Regions from separate parts of the Streptomyces sp. NPDC053665 genome, predicted to be linked through region 3. Evidence: riboswitches for the same ligand, from Rfam matches in the RefSeq annotation. Region 3 holds a riboswitch; each other region holds the start of a gene.
The links. A riboswitch is a leader RNA that binds a small molecule or an ion and turns the genes downstream of it on or off. The one in region 3 is predicted to bind cyclic di-AMP.
Positions count from the first base shown of each region.

Region 1 (5,413 bases), on a different contig from region 3:
GGGAGTGGTGGATGGCCTCGGAGTCGTACTCGGGCAGCTCCTGGGCGATCGCCGACACGGTCGTCACCGAGCCGGCCAGGCCGACCAGGGTCCGCGCCTCGCGCAGCGGCACCGTCTCCTCGGCCAGGTCGAGGGCGGCCTCGATGTCGGCCCGCATCGCGGCGACCTGCTCCGGCGAGGGCGGGTCGCTCACCACGCCGTCGCGGACCAGGTGCCGCTCCGTCATGCGGACGCAGCCGATGTCCACCGACCGGGCCGCCCGCACCCGGTCGTCGCCCACGACGAACTCGGTCGAGCCGCCGCCGATGTCGACCACCAGGTAGGGCGTGGGGAGGTGGTCGCTCCCGGCCAGTTCCTTGGTGGCGCCGGTGAAGGAGAACTCGGCCTCCTGGTCCCCGGTGATCACCTCGGGCTCCACGCCCAGGATGTCCAGGACGCCGCGCACGAACTCGTCGCGGTTCTCGGCGTCCCGGGAGGCCGAGGTCGCCACGAACCGCAACCGCTGCGCGCCGTGCTCCTCGATGATCCCCGCGTACTCCCGGCAGGCCGCGAAGGTCCGCTCCAGCGCCTCGGGGGCGAGCCGGCCGGTGCGGTCGACCCCCTGCCCGAGCCGCACGATCGTCATCCGGCGGTCGAGGTCGGCGAGCTCACCGGTGACCGGGTCCGCGTCGGCGACCAGCAGGCGGATGGAGTTCGTGCCGCAGTCCACGGCGGCGACCCGGGTCATCGGCCGTCCTCCTCGAGCGGCTTGACGGCGAAGTACCCCGAGTCCGTGCCGTCGACCTGCCAGCCGTCGCCGCTCGGCGGGCCGGCGGGCGTCACGCAGGCCCCCTTGCGCCACCACTCCGGCAGCATGGCCAGTGCCTCGTCGCCCAGCGGGTTCACGCCCGGGCCCGCGGCCAGCGAGTGCGCGACCAGCACGTGCAGGCACTTCACGCGGTCCGGCATGCCGCCCGCGCTCGGGAAGTTCTTCAGCTCCTCGATCTCGTCGCGGCGCCGGACGTAGTCCTCGTGGGCCGCCCGGTACGCCGCCGCCAGCTCCGGGTCCGCGGCCAGGCGCTCGGTCATCTCCTTCATCACGCCGTTCGCCTCCAGCGTGCCGATCGCCGAGTTGGCCTTCGGGCACGTCAGGTAGTACAGCGTCGGGAAGGGCGTGCCGTCGGGCAGGCGCGGGGCCGTCTCCACGACGTCGGGCTGTCCGCAGGGGCAGCGGTGCGCGATGGCCCGCAGTCCGCGCGGGGGCCGACCGAGCTGCTGCTTGAAGGCCTCGACGTCCGCGTCGGTGGGCTCGGTGCGCGGGGTGGTCGGCGGGGGCGTTTCCATGACTGTCTTCAGGGTGTCTTTCTCTGGGTTCTCTGCGGGGTCACTGGGGCGCGTTTCAGCGGTCGGAGTCGTCTGCCTTGTCGACCCCGTCCCAGACGTTGGCGTACCAGGGGCGGTCCGCCGCGCCCAGGTCGGTGCGCGACTGCTCGGCCGCGTCCGGGTCGACGACGACGAACCCCGTCTCCCCCGGCATGACGTAGTGCAACCGCTGCCGGATCTGCTGCTCCGCGTACGCGTCGTCCTGCCAGCGCGCCTTGGCGTCGCGCAGCCGCTCGACGCGCTCGCGCGCCTGCTGCTGCTCGCGTTGCAGGTCCTCGATCTCGGCGCGCTGGGAGACGTACTGGCGCATCGGCCAGGCCAGGGCCACGATCAGCGAGCACAGCACCAGCGCGAGCAGCGCCGCCCGGCCGGTCAGCCGGGAGCGGCGGGCCTGGCGCCTGGTCTGGGAGCGGTAGACCCGGGCCGCGGTCTGCTCACCGAGCAGCCGGATCCTGGTCGCGGTGGAGAACCGGTCCCGGTCCTTCACGGCCATGTCAGTCCGCCTCCCGCTCCACCGTCATACGCGCGTACGTCCCCGGACACGGTACGGGACCGAGTCCGGGGACGTACGTACGACGCTGCTGCCGACGAGCCGGGTCTGTCGCCGTCAGCCCTTGAAGCGCGGGAAGGCGCTGCGGCCGGCGTAGACCGCGGCGTCGTCGAGGATCTCCTCGATGCGCAGCAGCTGGTTGTACTTGGCGACGCGCTCGGAGCGGGCCGGGGCGCCGGTCTTGATCTGGCCGCAGTTGGTGGCGACGGCCAGGTCGGCGATGGTGACGTCCTCGGTCTCGCCGGAGCGGTGGGACATCATGCACTTGAAGCCGTTGCGCTGGGCGAGCTCCACGGCGTCCAGGGTCTCGGTCAGCGAGCCGATCTGGTTCACCTTCACCAGCAGGGCGTTGGCGGCGCCCTCCTCGATGCCGCGGGCGAGACGCTCGGGGTTGGTGACGAACAGGTCGTCGCCGACGAGCTGGACCTTGTCACCGAGCTTGGCGGTGATGGTCTTCCAGCCCTCCCAGTCGTCCTCGAACAGCGGGTCCTCGATGGAGACGAGCGGGTACGCGTCCACGAGCTCCGCGTAGTACTCGGTCATCTCGGCCGCCGAGCGCTCCTTGCCCTCGAAGGTGTAGACGCCGTCCTTGTAGAACTCGGAGGCGGCCACGTCGAGCGCGAGGGCGATCTGCTCGCCGGGGGTGTAGCCGGCTTCCTTGATGGCCTCGAGGATGAGGTCGAGGGCCTCGCGGTTGGAGCCGAGGTTCGGGGCGAAGCCGCCCTCGTCGCCGAGGCCGGTGGCCAGGCCCTTGCCCTTCAGGACCTTCTTCAGCGTGTGGTAGACCTCGGCGCCCCAGCGCAGGGCCTCGGAGAAGGACTCCGCGCCGATCGGCGCGATCATGAACTCCTGGATGTCCACGTTGGAGTCGGCGTGCGAGCCGCCGTTCAGGATGTTCATCATCGGCACCGGCAGCAGGTGCGCGTTCGGGCCGCCCAGGTAGCGGAACAGCGGCAGGTCGCTGGCCTCGGAGGCGGCGTGGGCGACGGCGAGGGAGACGCCGAGGATGGCGTTGGCGCCGAGCGAGCCCTTGTTGTCGGTGGCGTCCAGGTCGAACATCGCCTGGTCGATCAGGCGCTGCTCGGTGGCGTCGTAACCGACCAGCTCCGGGCCGATCTGCTCGATGACCGCGAGGACGGCCTTCTCCACACCCTTGCCGAGGTAGCGGTTCGAGTCGCCGTCGCGGAGCTCGATGGCCTCGAAGGCGCCCGTGGAGGCGCCGGACGGGACGGCGGCACGGCCGGTGCTGCCGTCGTCGAGGCCGACCTCGACCTCGACCGTGGGGTTGCCTCGGGAGTCCAGGATTTCCCGGGCTACGACGACGTCGATGGACGGCACGAGCATCTCCTTCTTATGTGACGCGGTGACGCGGGTCGCGTGGACCCGGCGGGGTGCGGGCCCGGTGGCTCGCGACATGAGCCTAACCGGCCCGGGGCGATCGGCCACCGGGTCGCCCACCCCATGGACAGAACCGAGAGTAAATTGTTTCCGAACGGAACAAAGGCGGTTCGCCGCAACGGGCCGAAACTCGGCCCCCGGAGCCCGGGCGGACATGACCCCGCCCCGGTGCGTACGGGGGAACGCGCACCGGGGCGGGGAGCCCGTGGGGACGGGGGTCCCGCCCGTGCGGCGGGGGGCCGCCTGTCAGGGCGAGGGCCTCCCGCGAGGGCGGGGCCGCCGGGCGGCCGGACCGCGGGTGTGCGGTGCGGACCGCCCTGCGGCGGTGGGAGCTGCTGCTTACTTCAGGTGCAGCTGCTGGCCCGGGTAGATGAGGTTGGCGTCCTCGACGATGTCCTTGTTCAGCCGGAACAGCTTCTCCCAGCCGCCCTTGACCTTCTCCTCGGCCGCGATCGAGCTGAGGGTGTCGCCCTTGACGACCTTGTACTCGCCGTCGCCCTTCTTGACCTTCTTGCCGGTCGGGGTGGTGACGGTCTTCTTGGCGGCCGGGCGCTCGTCGGAACGGGAGGCCGGCTGCTGCTCGGTCTCGCGGGACTCGGTGCCCTGCTGGTTCTGCTGGCTCTGCTGGTTCTGCTGCGAGGAGCCGGCGGAGCTGCCGGAGTCGGTGGAACCGCCGCCGGTGTAACCGGCGCTCGACAGGCCCTTGCCGCAGACCGGCCAGGCACCCTTGCCCTGGCTGGCGAGGACCTTCTCGGCGATCTCGATCTGCTGCGCCTTCGAGGCCTTGTCGGCGGTGGAGGCGTACTGCGTGCCGCCGTAACCGGCCCACGTGGAGGCGGAGAACTGCAGACCGCCGTAGTAGCCGTTGCCGGTGTTGATGGACCAGTTGCCGCCGGACTCGCACTGGGCGACGGCGTCCCACTCGGAGGCGGTGGCGGCGGAGGCGTTGCCGGCCGCCATCAGCGGAGCGGCGACGGCGGCGGAGGCGACACCGGCGACGGCGATGGCGCGAGTGGCCTTGGACGGACGACGGTGCTTGCCCTTGCCGGAAAACAGCATGGATGGATCCCCTCACCGACGCCTGCGAGGTGAGCTGTCGGGTTCGGGCCGGTTGAGTTGCCCGGCCACGTCCCTCACGGGACGCGGCTCCACCCCTAGCCCTTCCGGCTCAACGAGCCGGTCGGGCACCTACCTTGGGTCCCCCGCTCCTGCCTACGGCGCTTGACGCGACGACTGTTCCCGTACGGCCGCTGGCAGGATTCGGCGTTGCGGCCGCCGGGGCTCGCGGTGGCGAGCGGTCACGACCGTAGACAGGCGATCGCCGGAATTTCAAAGACGATCAAGGCTTCTGAGACCTATCTCTCACCACGTTTATACGGGACATAGGCCGCGAAACATGGCGTGAACTCGCGTCGATTCGGGGCGACTTCCGCCGCCGTTCCCGCACTGCCCGAACGGCTACTTCCCGTCCGTTTCGTCCTCTGCGGTAAGCGTCTGACCGGGCAGAACGGGCTCCGCATCGCTGTCGGCGGCCTTCTCGCCCCCGGCGTACAACTCGTCCCATCCCCCGTCGATCCGGAGGGAGTCGGCGATGGACCAGGCGCTGTCCCCGACGCCGACGATGTAGGCGCCCTCCGACTTCTCGTCGGAGCCCTTCTCGTCGCGCGAGGCGTGGCGCCCCGAGGACCCGTTCGCAGCGCCGTCCGCGGACTCGGTGCTCTCGTCGGCACTGGGGCCGCGGTGCCGGCCGGAACCGGTGTCCGCCGCGGCCGAGGAGCCGTCGCTCGGGCGGGACTTGCCGGATGCCTCGCTCTCGGGCGTGGCCGACCGCGAGCCGGCCGACCCCCGATCGGCACTGCGAGAGGCGCGCGATGTACCGGAATCATCCGATTCGCCCCGAGATGCCGACGAAGCGTCAGGTGACGCCGAGCCGGACGGGGAAGACGACGGGGACGATGCGGACGGGGAGGGCGAGGCGGAGGACCCGGAGGATCCGAGCGAGTCGAGCAGTCCGGGCGAGTCCGTCGGAGCGGAGTCACCGGACGAGCCGGACGAGCCGGACGCATCGCCCGAACCCGACGCACCCTTCTCGAGGCCGGAGAG
Region 1 covers NZ_JBVJKK010000007.1:81,297-86,709, forward strand. The annotation lists gene ACZ6ZN_RS26175 (Ppx/GppA phosphatase family protein) at 1-727, opposite strand, end outside; gene ACZ6ZN_RS26180 (DUF501 domain-containing protein) at 724-1,323, opposite strand; gene ACZ6ZN_RS26185 (FtsB family cell division protein) at 1,379-1,855, opposite strand; gene eno (phosphopyruvate hydratase) at 1,970-3,250, opposite strand; gene ACZ6ZN_RS26195 (transglycosylase family protein) at 3,650-4,369, opposite strand; cyclic di-AMP (ydaO/yuaA leader) riboswitch at 4,374-4,540, opposite strand; gene ACZ6ZN_RS26200 (transglycosylase family protein) at 4,769-5,413, opposite strand, start outside.
Region 1: it holds a riboswitch for cyclic di-AMP, as region 3 does, so the genes downstream of both, ACZ6ZN_RS26195 (transglycosylase family protein) here and ACZ6ZN_RS14345 (C40 family peptidase) in region 3, are expected to answer to the same signal.

Region 2 (5,413 bases), on a different contig from region 3:
GTGGCGATGAACTCGCCGCCGACCGTGGCCGCGAGTCCCACCCGGTCCACGAAGTCGTGGTGCGTGAAGCGGTGGACATCCTTGGCGGACAGGCGAGGGTACGGCGCGAAGAAGCGGTAGTACTTCGACTCGTCGGAGACCTGCTCGTAGAAGCTGACGAGGCGATCGGCGTCATCGACGGTGATGGGCCGGATGCGTGCGGTGCCACCGTCGCGCAGCACCACGTCGGCCTCCCAGTGGGCGGGGTACTCGTGCCGGTCCGGCGAGGTCTGCATGGGCCCCAGAGTACGGCTCGCGTCCGACAGCGGCGCGGGGCAGTCTGTGGAGGGCGTCGGTCGGGTCGAGGCCGCGATCCGATCTCCGCCCCGGGGCGGTGGCACGACAGGGCCGCTCCCGGTGGGCTTCACGTGTGGGAAACTGGTCTAGACAACCCGGAACACCGAAGGGCAGCAACACATGGCTGAGCGCCGCGTCAACGTCGGCTGGGCCGAGGGCCTCCACGCCCGCCCCGCCTCCATCTTCGTCCGAGCCGCCACGGCCACAGGCGTCCCGGTGACGATCGCCAAGGCTGACGGCAACCCCGTCAACGCGGCCTCGATGCTGGCCGTCCTGGGTCTGGGCGCCCAGGGCGGCGAGGAGATCGTCCTCGCCTCCGACGCCGAGGGCGCGGACGCCGCCCTGGACCGGCTGGCCAAGCTGGTTGCCGAGGGTCTCGAGGAACTGCCCGAGACCGTCTGATGTGAGAGCGCCTCTCCGGCGCGTGCGGGGCCCATTCGGTGTCGACCGGATGGGCCCTTCGCATTTCGGGGCTGCATTTCCGTGCACGCACACGCACGGCCGCATGCGCGGGATGCCGCATTTTCAGGAACAGGGCAGCGGACATGCGGAATTCCGGCGCTCCGGAAATTCCCTGCTCTTTGTATACGGCTCTCGCGTTAAATCCGCGGGCTCGCCGTGTTGACGGGATGTTGCGAGTTCCTCACCCGCCCGGCGCGCTCCCCGGCCGAGCCGGACCGCAGGCGGTGGGCGGCGGTCGCGCGCTCGACGTGCAGGGCCGCGGCCGCCCGCGCGCGCTCGCCGTCGCCGCGCGCCACGGCGTCCACGATCGCGCCGTGCTCGTTCCACGACTCCACCGGGCCGGGCGGCGCCTCGACCGTGTACATCCAGGCGATCTTGTGCCGGAGCTGGGTGAGCACCGCGGTCAGCGCGGGGCTCCCGCAGGCCTGGGCCAGCGTCTCGTGGAACCAGCCGTCCAGGGAGCGCAGGTCGTCGCCGCCGCCCTGGCGCGCCCGCTCCCGGCCCAGCCGGACCAGGCCGCGCAGGACCTTGAGATGGGCCTCGGTGCGGCGCTGCGCGGCCCGGGCCGCACCGAGCGGCTCCAGCAGCAGCCGCATCTGCAGCAGGTCGGCGGCCTCCTGCTCGGTGGGTTCGGCGACGCAGGCGCCCGCGTGCCGTCTGGTCACCACGAAGCCCTCGGCCTCCAGGGTGCGCAGGGCCTCCCGCACGGGAACGCGGGAGACGCCGTAGCGGCGGGCCAGCAGCTCCTCGGTGAGCCGGGCCCCGCGCGCGTGGACGCCGGCGACGATGTCGTCCCGGATGGCGGTGCACACCGAGTGCGCGGGAATGCGCATGACCGACCTCCGTCTGATTCCCGGGGAAAACGCCGACGCGCGCTCCACGGCTCTTCATTGCGAGTGACTCTATGGCAATGTGCCGCACTTTCCGGCGGCGGACGGAAATCAGGGAGAAGTTTTTGGACGACGAGCCGTCCGGGACGCGAAAAGCCCCGGCCTGCGGGCCGGGGCTTTCACGGAACTCGGGGTGACGTCAGAGGTTGACGCCGTGCGAGCGGAGGTAGGCGACGGGGTCCATGTCGGAGCCGTACTCGGGGCTCGTGCGGGCCTCGAAGTGCAGGTGCGGGCCGGTGACGTTGCCGGTCGCGCCGGACAGGCCGATCTGCTGACCGGGGGTGACCTGCTGGCCGACCGAGACGCCGATGGACGACAGGTGGCCGTACTGGGTGTACGTGCCGTCGTTCATCTTGATCACGACCTGGTTGCCGTACGCGCCGCCCCAGCCGGCCTCGACGACCGTACCGGCGCCGACGGAGTGGACCGAGGTGCCGGTCGCGGCGTGGAAGTCGACGCCGGTGTGGCTGCCGGAGGACCACAGGCCACTGCTGGCCTGGTAGCTGGTCGACACGTACGAGCCGGAGATCGGGGACACGAAGGTGTTCAGGCGCTTGCGCTCGGCCTCGCGGGCGGCGCGCTCCTTGGCCTCGCGCGCCTTCTCGGCGGCTTCCTTGGCCTTCTTGGCCGCCTCGGCGGCCCGCTCGCGCGCGGCCTCCTCGGCCTTCTTCTTCGCGGCGGCCTCCTCGGCCGCCTGCTTCTGCGCGACGGCCTGGGCGTCGATCTGCTCGGCGACGGTGTCGCCCATGGTGACGACGGGGGTGAGACCGGTCTGCTCGGGAGCCGGCTCGGCGGCGAAGGCGGCCGGAGCGGCCACGGTGCCGATGACGCCGGTCGTGGCGAGAGCCGCGACGCCCGCCGCACGGGCCGTGCCGCGCTGGAGGCGGCTGGGGCGACGGTGCTTCCCGGTGGCGCGGGTGAACGCCATGAAGTGGCTGGTCCTTTCCTTCCTTCTCGCCTACCGGGTTAGCTGACGGGTTCGGAGCAGGAAGGTCTCCTACGGACCCCCTCGCGGCTCGCGCGGGCGTCCGATTCACCCCAGGGACTGCGGTTGGGTCCCCGGCTCCCCTGGCTCGCGCCGTACGGGGACTCGGCGATGACTGTCCGGTGCCGCGGGTGCGGCGCACTGCCTGACGAACAGCCCGGATGACGCTAAGCGGCGCCGCTTTCAATTCCCAAACGAAACCCGCCTTTTGTAGCGCATCCCACAGGGCAGACGGGCCTCCTCCGTACCAATTCGGGCATAAGGGAGCCCTGGTGCCTTCGATGACAACCAGGGCTCCCGCGCGCGTGTGCCCTACTCCGCGGTGACGACCGAGACTTCGCCGATGCCGAGGGCCTCGACGGGCGCCTTGATCTGCGTCGCGTCACCGACGAGCACGGTCACCAGACGGTCCACGGGGAAGGCGCTGACGACCGCCGCGGTGGCCTCCACGGTGCCGGTCGCGGCGAGCTGCCGGTACAGCGCCGCCTGGTAGTCGTCGGGCAGGTGCTGCTCGACCTGGTCGGCCAGCGTGGAGGCGACGGCCGCCGCCGTCTCGTACTTCAGCGGCGCGACGCCGACCAGGTTCTGCACGGCGACGTCCCGCTCGGCGTCGGTCAGCCCCTCGGCCGCCAGGGTGCGCAGCACGGTCCACAGGTCCTGCAGGGCGGGACCGGTGTTGGGCGTGTCCACCGAACCGCTGATGGCGAGCATCGAGGCGCCGGTGCCGTCCGGGGCGGACCGCAGGACCTGGGCGAACGCCCGCACCCCGTAGGTGTAGCCCTTCTCCTCGCGCAGCACGCGGTCCAGACGGGACGTCAGGGTGCCGCCGAGGCAGTACGTGCCGAGCACCTGGGCGGGCCAGACGCGGTCGTGCCGGTCCGGGCCGGTGCGGCCGATGAGCAGCTGCGTCTGGACGGCGCCCGGGCGGTGGACGATGACGACCCGGCCCCGGTCGTCGGCGGTGACCGGCGGCACCGGACGCGGCTCGGCACGGGAGCCGGTCCAGGCGCCCAGCGTGTCACCGAGCAGGGCGTCGAGGTCGATGCCGGTGAGGTCGCCGACGACGACGGCGGTGGCCGTGGCGGGCCGGACGTGCTTCTCGTAGAAGCCGCGTACGGCCGCGGAGTCGATCGCGGCGACGGTCTCCTCGCCGCCCTGCCGGGGCCGCGACATGCGCGAGTCCGCCGGGAACAGCTGCCGGGACAGCTCCTTGGCGGCCCGGCGCGAGGGATTGGCCAGCTCGTGCGGGATCTCGTCGAGGCGGTTGCGGACCAGCCGCTCGATCTCGCTGTCCGCGAACGCGGGCGCCCTCAGGGCGTCGGCCAGCAGACCGAGCCCCTTCTCGAGCCGGGAGGCCGGGACCTCCAGGCTGATCCGGACCCCGGGGTGGTCGGCGTGCGCGTCCAGGGTGGCGCCCGCGCGCTCCAGTTCGGCCGCGAACTCCTCGGCGGAGTGCTTGTCGGTGCCCTCGGAGAAGGCCCGCGCCATGATCGTGGCGACGCCGTCCAGGCCGGCCGGCTCGGCGTCCAGGGGCGCGTGCAGCAGCACCTCGACGGCGACGACCTGCTGGCCGGGGCGGTGGCAGCGCAGGACCGTCAGGCCGTTGCCGAGAGTGCCGCGCTCCGGGGCCGGGAAGGCCCAGGGCTTGGCCTCGCCCGCCTGCGGCCGGGGGTGGAAGTCCATCGTGGCGAGCTCGGTCACTTGGCCGCCTCCTCGTTCTCGTCGCCGGCCGCGGGTGCGGTGTCCCCGGCATCGTCGGTCTCGTCGGCGACGGGCTCGTAGACGAGCACCGCGCGGTTGTCGGGGCGCAGGCGGGCCTTGGCGACCTCCTGGACCTCCTCGGCCGTGACCTCCAGCACGCGCTGGACGGCGGTCAGGGCGAGCTGGGGGTCACCGAACAGCACGGCGTACCGGCACAGTTCGTCGGCGCGGCCCGCGACCGTGCCGAGGCGGTCCAGCCACTCGCGCTCCAACTGGGCCTGGGCGCGCTCCATCTCCTCGGCCGTGGGGCCCTCCTCGGCGAACCGGGCGAGCTCCTCGTCGATGGCGGCCTCGATCACCGGCACCTCCACGTCACCGGACGTCTTGACGTCCAGCCAGCCCAGCGAGGGCGCCCCGGCCAGCCGCAGCAGGCCGAACCCGGCCGCGACGGCCGTACGGTCGCGCCGCACCAGGCGGTTGTACAGCCGGGAGGACTCGCCGCCGCCGAGGACGGTCAGGGCCAGGTCGGCGGCGTCGCACGCGCGTGTGCCGTCGTGCGGCAGCCGGTAGGCGGCCATCAGGGCACGCGCCGGGACCTCCTCCTCGACGACCTCGCGCAGCTGCTCGCCGATGGTCTCCGGCAGGGAGCCGTCGCGCGGGGCGGGCTTGCCGTCGTGGCCGGGGATGGAGCCGAAGTACTTCTCGACCCAGGCCAGCGTCTGCTCGGGGTCGATGTCGCCGACCACGGAGAGCACGGCGTTGTTCGGCGCGTAGTAGGTGCGGAAGAACGCGCGTGCGTCCTCCAGGGTCGCCGCGTCCAGGTCGGCCATCGAGCCGATCGGGGTGTGGTGGTAGGGATGGCCCTCCGGGTAGGCGAGGGCGGTGAGCTTCTCGAAGGCGGTGCCGTAGGGGACGTTGTCGTAACGCTGGCGGCGCTCGTTCTTGACGACGTCGCGCTGGTTCTCCATCGACTCCTCGTCGAGGGCGGCCAGCAGGGAGCCCATGCGGTCGGCCTCCAGCCAGAGGGCGAGCTCCAGCT
Region 2 covers NZ_JBVJKK010000001.1:1,621,569-1,626,981, forward strand. The annotation lists gene ACZ6ZN_RS07095 (bifunctional acetate--CoA ligase family protein/GNAT family N-acetyltransferase) at 1-275, opposite strand, end outside; gene ACZ6ZN_RS07100 (HPr family phosphocarrier protein) at 457-738, shown strand; gene ACZ6ZN_RS07105 (GntR family transcriptional regulator) at 936-1,631, opposite strand; gene ACZ6ZN_RS07110 (M23 family metallopeptidase) at 1,828-2,616, opposite strand; cyclic di-AMP (ydaO/yuaA leader) riboswitch at 2,630-2,794, opposite strand; gene ACZ6ZN_RS07115 (M16 family metallopeptidase) at 2,986-4,374, opposite strand; gene ACZ6ZN_RS07120 (M16 family metallopeptidase) at 4,371-5,413, opposite strand, start outside.
Region 2: it holds a riboswitch for cyclic di-AMP, as region 3 does, so the genes downstream of both, ACZ6ZN_RS07110 (M23 family metallopeptidase) here and ACZ6ZN_RS14345 (C40 family peptidase) in region 3, are expected to answer to the same signal.

Region 3 (5,413 bases):
TTTCGTCCTGGACGCCTTCGCCTCCACCGACGCCCCGCCCGTCGACGAGGACCTGGACCGCCTCACCCAGCGCGAGCGGGAGGTGCTGCGGCTGATCGCGCGGGGCTACGCGTACAAGGAGATCGCCAAGCAGCTGTACATCTCGGTGAAGACGGTCGAGTCCCACGTCTCGGCGGTGCTGCGCAAGCTCCAGCTGTCCAACCGGCACGAGCTCACCCGCTGGGCGACGGCCCGCCGGCTGGTGTGAGCCCGCAGGCTGGTGCGATCCCGCCGGTCGGTGTGAGCCCGCGGGCAGGTGCCGGCCCGCCCGCTCACGCCACCCGTGTCGCCCCCGCGAAGGGCATCTCGTCGAGCGGGGCGACGCGGACCGGGGCGGACGGGTTCGGGGCGTGGATCATCCGCCCGTCGCCGACGTAGATGCCGACGTGGCTGATCCCGGCGTAGAAGAAGACCAGGTCGCCGGGGAGGAGTTCGGAGCGGGAGACGCGGCGCCCGGCGGCGATCTGGGAGTACGTGGTGCGCGGCAGGGAGACGCCCGCCGAGCGGTAGGCGGCCTGGACGAGCCCGGAGCAGTCGAAGGCGTTCGGGCCGGTCGCGCCCCAGACGTAGGGGCTGCCGAGTTTGGCGTAGGCGTAGGAGACGGCGGCGGCCGCCCGCGGGCCCGGCGCCCGGGCCGTGGCGGATCCGGGAGGGGCGAGGGTGTCCCGCGCGCCGGCCGAGCGGGTCGCGCGGTCGGATGATCCGCCCACCTGGGAACGTTCCTGCGGAGTCAGCCGGGACAGCAGCTGCCGTGCGGAGTCCAGCTTGCCGGTGACGGCCGTCCGGTGGCGCTTCAGCTCCGCCTGCCGTGCCTTGAGGGAGGCCAGCTCGACGCGGGCGGCACCGCGCAGCTGCTCGATCTCGCGGAGCCGGCTGCGCACCCGCCGGACGGCGGCACTCTGCCGGTCGCCCGCCCGCTCGACGAACTCCGCGTTCTCCAGATAGCGGTCGGGGTCGTCGGACAGGGCCAGCTGCATCGCCGGGTCCAGGCCACCGGAGCGGTACTGCGCGGCGGCGACCGAGCCGAGCGCCTGCCGGGCCGCGTCGAGCCGTTCCTGCGAGCGGGCCGCCCGGTCCTGCAACCCCCTCAGCCGCTGCCGGGCCCCGTCCGCCTGCTCCTTCGCGCCGTTGTACTTCTCGGTGGCGGCCTCCGCCTGCCGGTACAGCCTGGCCACTTCCGCCCTGACCTGGCCGGGGGTGCGCTGCGGTTCGGCGTGCCCGGTTCCGTCGAAGCCCGTCGCCGTCGCCGCGGAGGCGAGCGCGATCGTGGCGGCCGTACGGGCCGTGCCGCCGGCCATGGGGCGTTGTCGGGGCTTGCGGTGCGCTGCCACCTGGGGGCCACGTCCTTTCCTCGACCGCCGGTGGGGGTGTGCGGTCGCCGGGAGCGGACGGGCGGCCTGCGCGTCCGGCGGCGGCCCGCACAGGGGAGACGGGCCGCCGCCGGACTTTTCTCGGCGGTGGTGTCCGACTGCCGCCCCTGGCCCGGGCGGCGGTGGGGAGCCGGTCACCTGGTGAAGGACGGTAGAGGTGCGCGTGCGGCCCTCGTGGCGGGTGTGCGGAACTGTCCCCGGAGGACCGGTGGTGACCGTATGCGACCAAGATCCCGCCTCGGCCTCCCTCGCTTCACTCAGCGTGATGACCGATGCCGGGGATCATGGGCGAACGACCGTGATCGGGTGCTATGGGGCGCATATATGCACCACCGGGCCGATTCCGGGTGGCCGGGCCGGAGCCGGATCGCCGGGCTCGGGATGCCGGGCCGGTGTCGGGCGGCCGGACGGGCCCTGGCTAGGCTCCGGCCTCATGGACGTCCTCATCCACCTCTTCGTCGGCCTGCACATCATCGGCATCGCCTCGCTCCTGGGCGGCTTCCTCACCCAGATGAAGGCGATGGGCGAGGGTACGGCCCGCTTCACGCCCGCGATGCTGCACGGCGCACTGACCATGCTGGTCACCGGCGTGGCCCTGGTCGGCCTCAACCAGGCCGACGACCAGTCCGTGAACAACATCAAGATCGGCGTGAAGCTGGCGCTCCTGGTCGTGATCCTCGGCCTGGTCTACGTGAAGCGCGACGAGGAGCGGGTGGACAAGGGCCTGTTCGGTCTGGTCGGACTGCTCACCACGGCCAACGTCTTCATCGCCGTGCTCTGGACCTGACCCGGGAGGGCCGGGCGCCGGCCCGGGCCGAGGCGGCCGCCCAGACGGTGCAGGCGAGCCACGCGGCCACGGCCGCCCACAGCAGCGCCTGGCCGGCGACGTCCAGCCAGGCGACGTCGAGCGCCGTGGCGACCTCCAGGGTGGCCGTCGCCGTCACGGCCCAGCAGAACACGGTCGCCCAGCGCCGCGCGTCGTAGTGGTGCCGCGGCCAGAACAGCTCGGCGACCAGCAGGGCGACGCAGGCGACCGCGGCGAGCACGAGCAGGGTGACGGCGGTGTTGCGCAGGGCGTCGCCGTCGTCCTCGTTCCACAGGTAGAGGCGGGAGCTGTCGGCGGACAGCAGTTGCGCCCCGGCCAGCGCCGAGACCGCCAGCGCGCCCTCCGCGAACCAGTGGTCGCCGCGCCCCTCCTCCACCTGCCGTGGCTGGAAGCGGAACAGGGCGAAGCCGTACAGCGCGAGCCCCAGCCACAGCAGCACCAGGGCCGCGTGGGCCGGCCAGGCCAGCGACTCGGCCGCGGCCAGGGCCGCCGCCAGCACGGCGAGGCACTGGGTGGCCACACACCGCAGGAACACCGTTCCCCGCCGGCCGCCGACCTCCACGGCCAGCAGCACCGCCCAGACCAGCGCGGACAGGGCCAGCAGCGCCCAGCCCACGGACCGCAGACCCGCGGCGGTGAAACCGGTGCCGAGGAGGGCGGCGGCCGCCGCGGTGGTGAACACCGCCGGCACCTCCGCCCGCCACGCGCCGCGTGCCCGCTGCAGCAGGCTCACGGCCGACACCAGCCACGCCCCGCAGGCCAGGGCCAGCACGACGCGGGAGAGGGTGGCGTGACCCGCGGAGTCGAGACCGACCGACACGGTGCCGGTCGCCAGCGCATACGTCGCCCACCAGGTGGCAAACGGGGAGGGACCGGACATAGCGCCGATGCTAGAGAGCAACGCGCGCCGGAGGTGAGGGGCACGCGCGCGTGCCCCTCAAAAACGTCCGTGTCCGCTCAGGCGGGCCGCACCACGCTGTGGATCGCCGACTCGCCGTCGTAGTAGACCGACTCCTCGCGCACGTACGTGCCCGGCTTCGGCGCGTGGATCATCATGCCGTTGCCGATGTACAGCCCGACGTGCGTGACGTCGTCGTAGAAGAAGACCAGGTCGCCCGGCCGGGCCTGGGACACCGGGACGGTGGTGCCGGCGTCGACCTGGTCGTAGGTCGTGCGCGGGAGGGTGACGCCGGCGGCCTTCCAGGCGGCCTGGGTGAGGCCCGAGCAGTCGTAGGAGCCGGGACCGACGGCACCCCAGACGTACGGCTTGCCGATCTGGGCGCGCGCGAACGCCAGGGCCTTGTCCGCCTTGGTGGCGTACGAGGAGTCCACCGGGGCCGGCGTGGAGGGCGAGCCGGAGTCCTGCGACGGCGAGCCGCTCTCCTGCCGGGGGGCCTCCTCGCGCTGGGTCTGCTCCTGCGCGGTCTGCTGCCGGGCCAGCTCGGCGGCCCGGCGGGCGGCTTCCCGCTGCTTCTCCTGCTCGATGGCCGCGAGCCGCGCCTTCTCCTCGGCGGTCAGCCGCGACATCAGCGCGCGGGCGTCGGCCAGCTTGCGCTGGACGGTCGCCTTGGCCGCCTTCAGGTCGCCCTGGGCGTCGGTGAGCTTCTCCAGGCTCTCGGTGGCCTCCCGGCGCTTCGTCATCGTCTCGGACTGCTGGGTGACGAAGTCGTCGACCGCTTCCTTCTGGCGGCCGGTCATCCGGTCCATCAGCTGGGTCTGGTCGAAGTAGTCCTGCGGGGTGTCCGCGAGCAGGAACGTCGCCGTCTCCGGCGCGGCCGCCCCCGTGCGGTACTGGGCGGAGGCGTAGGAGCCGAGCTTCTCGCGCGCCTCGTTGAGCTTCCCGGCGCGCTGCGCGACGTCGTCGAGGAGGGTGTCGACGCGCTTGCGCTGCTTGGCGGTCTTCTCCTTGGCCCCGTTGTACTTCTCGGTCGCCGACTCGGCCTGGCGGTACAGGTCGTCGACTTTCTTCTCGACTTCTTCGAGGCTGGGCTTGTCGTCGGCCTCGGGGGCGGCGTTGGCCGACTGGGACAGCAGGGCCACGGAGGTGAGGGCCGCCGTTGCCAGGGCGGGGGTCCGTATGCCTGCCACGCGCGAACCGGTGGGACGCGACTTGCGGTGCGACGCCAAGGGAGGCGACTCCTTCCATCGTCCGCCTACCGGGTTAGCTGTCGGGTTCGGGCGGGTGGTTCGGAAGGGTTGCCCTACGGCCTTCTCCGGATCAGGAGGCGGGCCGATTCACCCCGGGGTTCTCGGTTGGGTCCCCGGCTCCGGCTGCCGCTGCGGCACACCGGACTCGGCGGAGGCCGCGCGGCCCGGCGACGTTCGCCGGAAACGGTCGTGCGGCCTGGTCGCACGGTAGCCAACTCGTGTGGCCTCTGTGAAGGTTGATGGGTGATATGCCCGATACATTTTCGTGACCTTCCCGGGGAGCGTTGCTCGGAGTGAACGATCCAGGCGGCTCGGTCCTGATTTGCCCGGGATTGTTGCGGACATAGCGGAACGTGATCATGCGGCGCTGGAGGGTGACATCGCGCCACGGGCCCGGCCGCCCCGCCGGTGCCCGGGGCGATGTCTCCGGGGTGGCGGCGGACTGTCAGTGGGGCGCCCTAGACTCGGAGAGCGATGAGCAGCCTCTTTGACGACAACTTCCTGGCGAGCCTCCAGGCCCAGCGGGGCCCCGCGGACGAGCCCCCGCCGCCCCCCGAGGACGATCACGCTCCGGAGCCGCTTCCGGACGATCTGTTCGGCGGGAAGTTCGACGTGCCGCCGGACCGCGACACCCACTACCGGGACGGCGCCCCCCGCCCGGTGATCGACGCCGCCGCGCTGCTGGAAGGGCTCAACGACAACCAGCGGGCCGCCGTCGTCCACTCCGGCTCCCCGCTGCTCATCGTCGCCGGCGCCGGCTCCGGCAAGACCCGCGTGCTCACCCACCGCATCGCCCACCTGCTGGCCGAGCGGCACGTGCACCCGGGGCAGATCCTCGCGATCACCTTCACCAACAAGGCCGCCGGCGAGATGAAGGAGCGCGTCGAGCAGCTCGTCGGCCCGCGCGCCAACGCCATGTGGGTCATGACCTTCCACAGCGCGTGCGTGCGCATCCTGCGCCGGGAGAGCAAGAAGCTCGGCTTCACCTCCTCCTTCTCGATCTACGACGCCGCCGACTCCAAGCGCCTCA
Region 3 covers NZ_JBVJKK010000003.1:294,898-300,310, forward strand. The annotation lists gene ACZ6ZN_RS14325 (LuxR C-terminal-related transcriptional regulator) at 1-247, shown strand, start outside; gene ACZ6ZN_RS14330 (C40 family peptidase) at 312-1,370, opposite strand; gene ACZ6ZN_RS14335 (hypothetical protein) at 1,843-2,196, shown strand; gene ACZ6ZN_RS14340 (SLAC1 family transporter) at 2,174-3,115, opposite strand; gene ACZ6ZN_RS14345 (C40 family peptidase) at 3,193-4,362, opposite strand; cyclic di-AMP (ydaO/yuaA leader) riboswitch at 4,371-4,544, opposite strand; gene pcrA (DNA helicase PcrA) at 4,858-5,413, shown strand, end outside.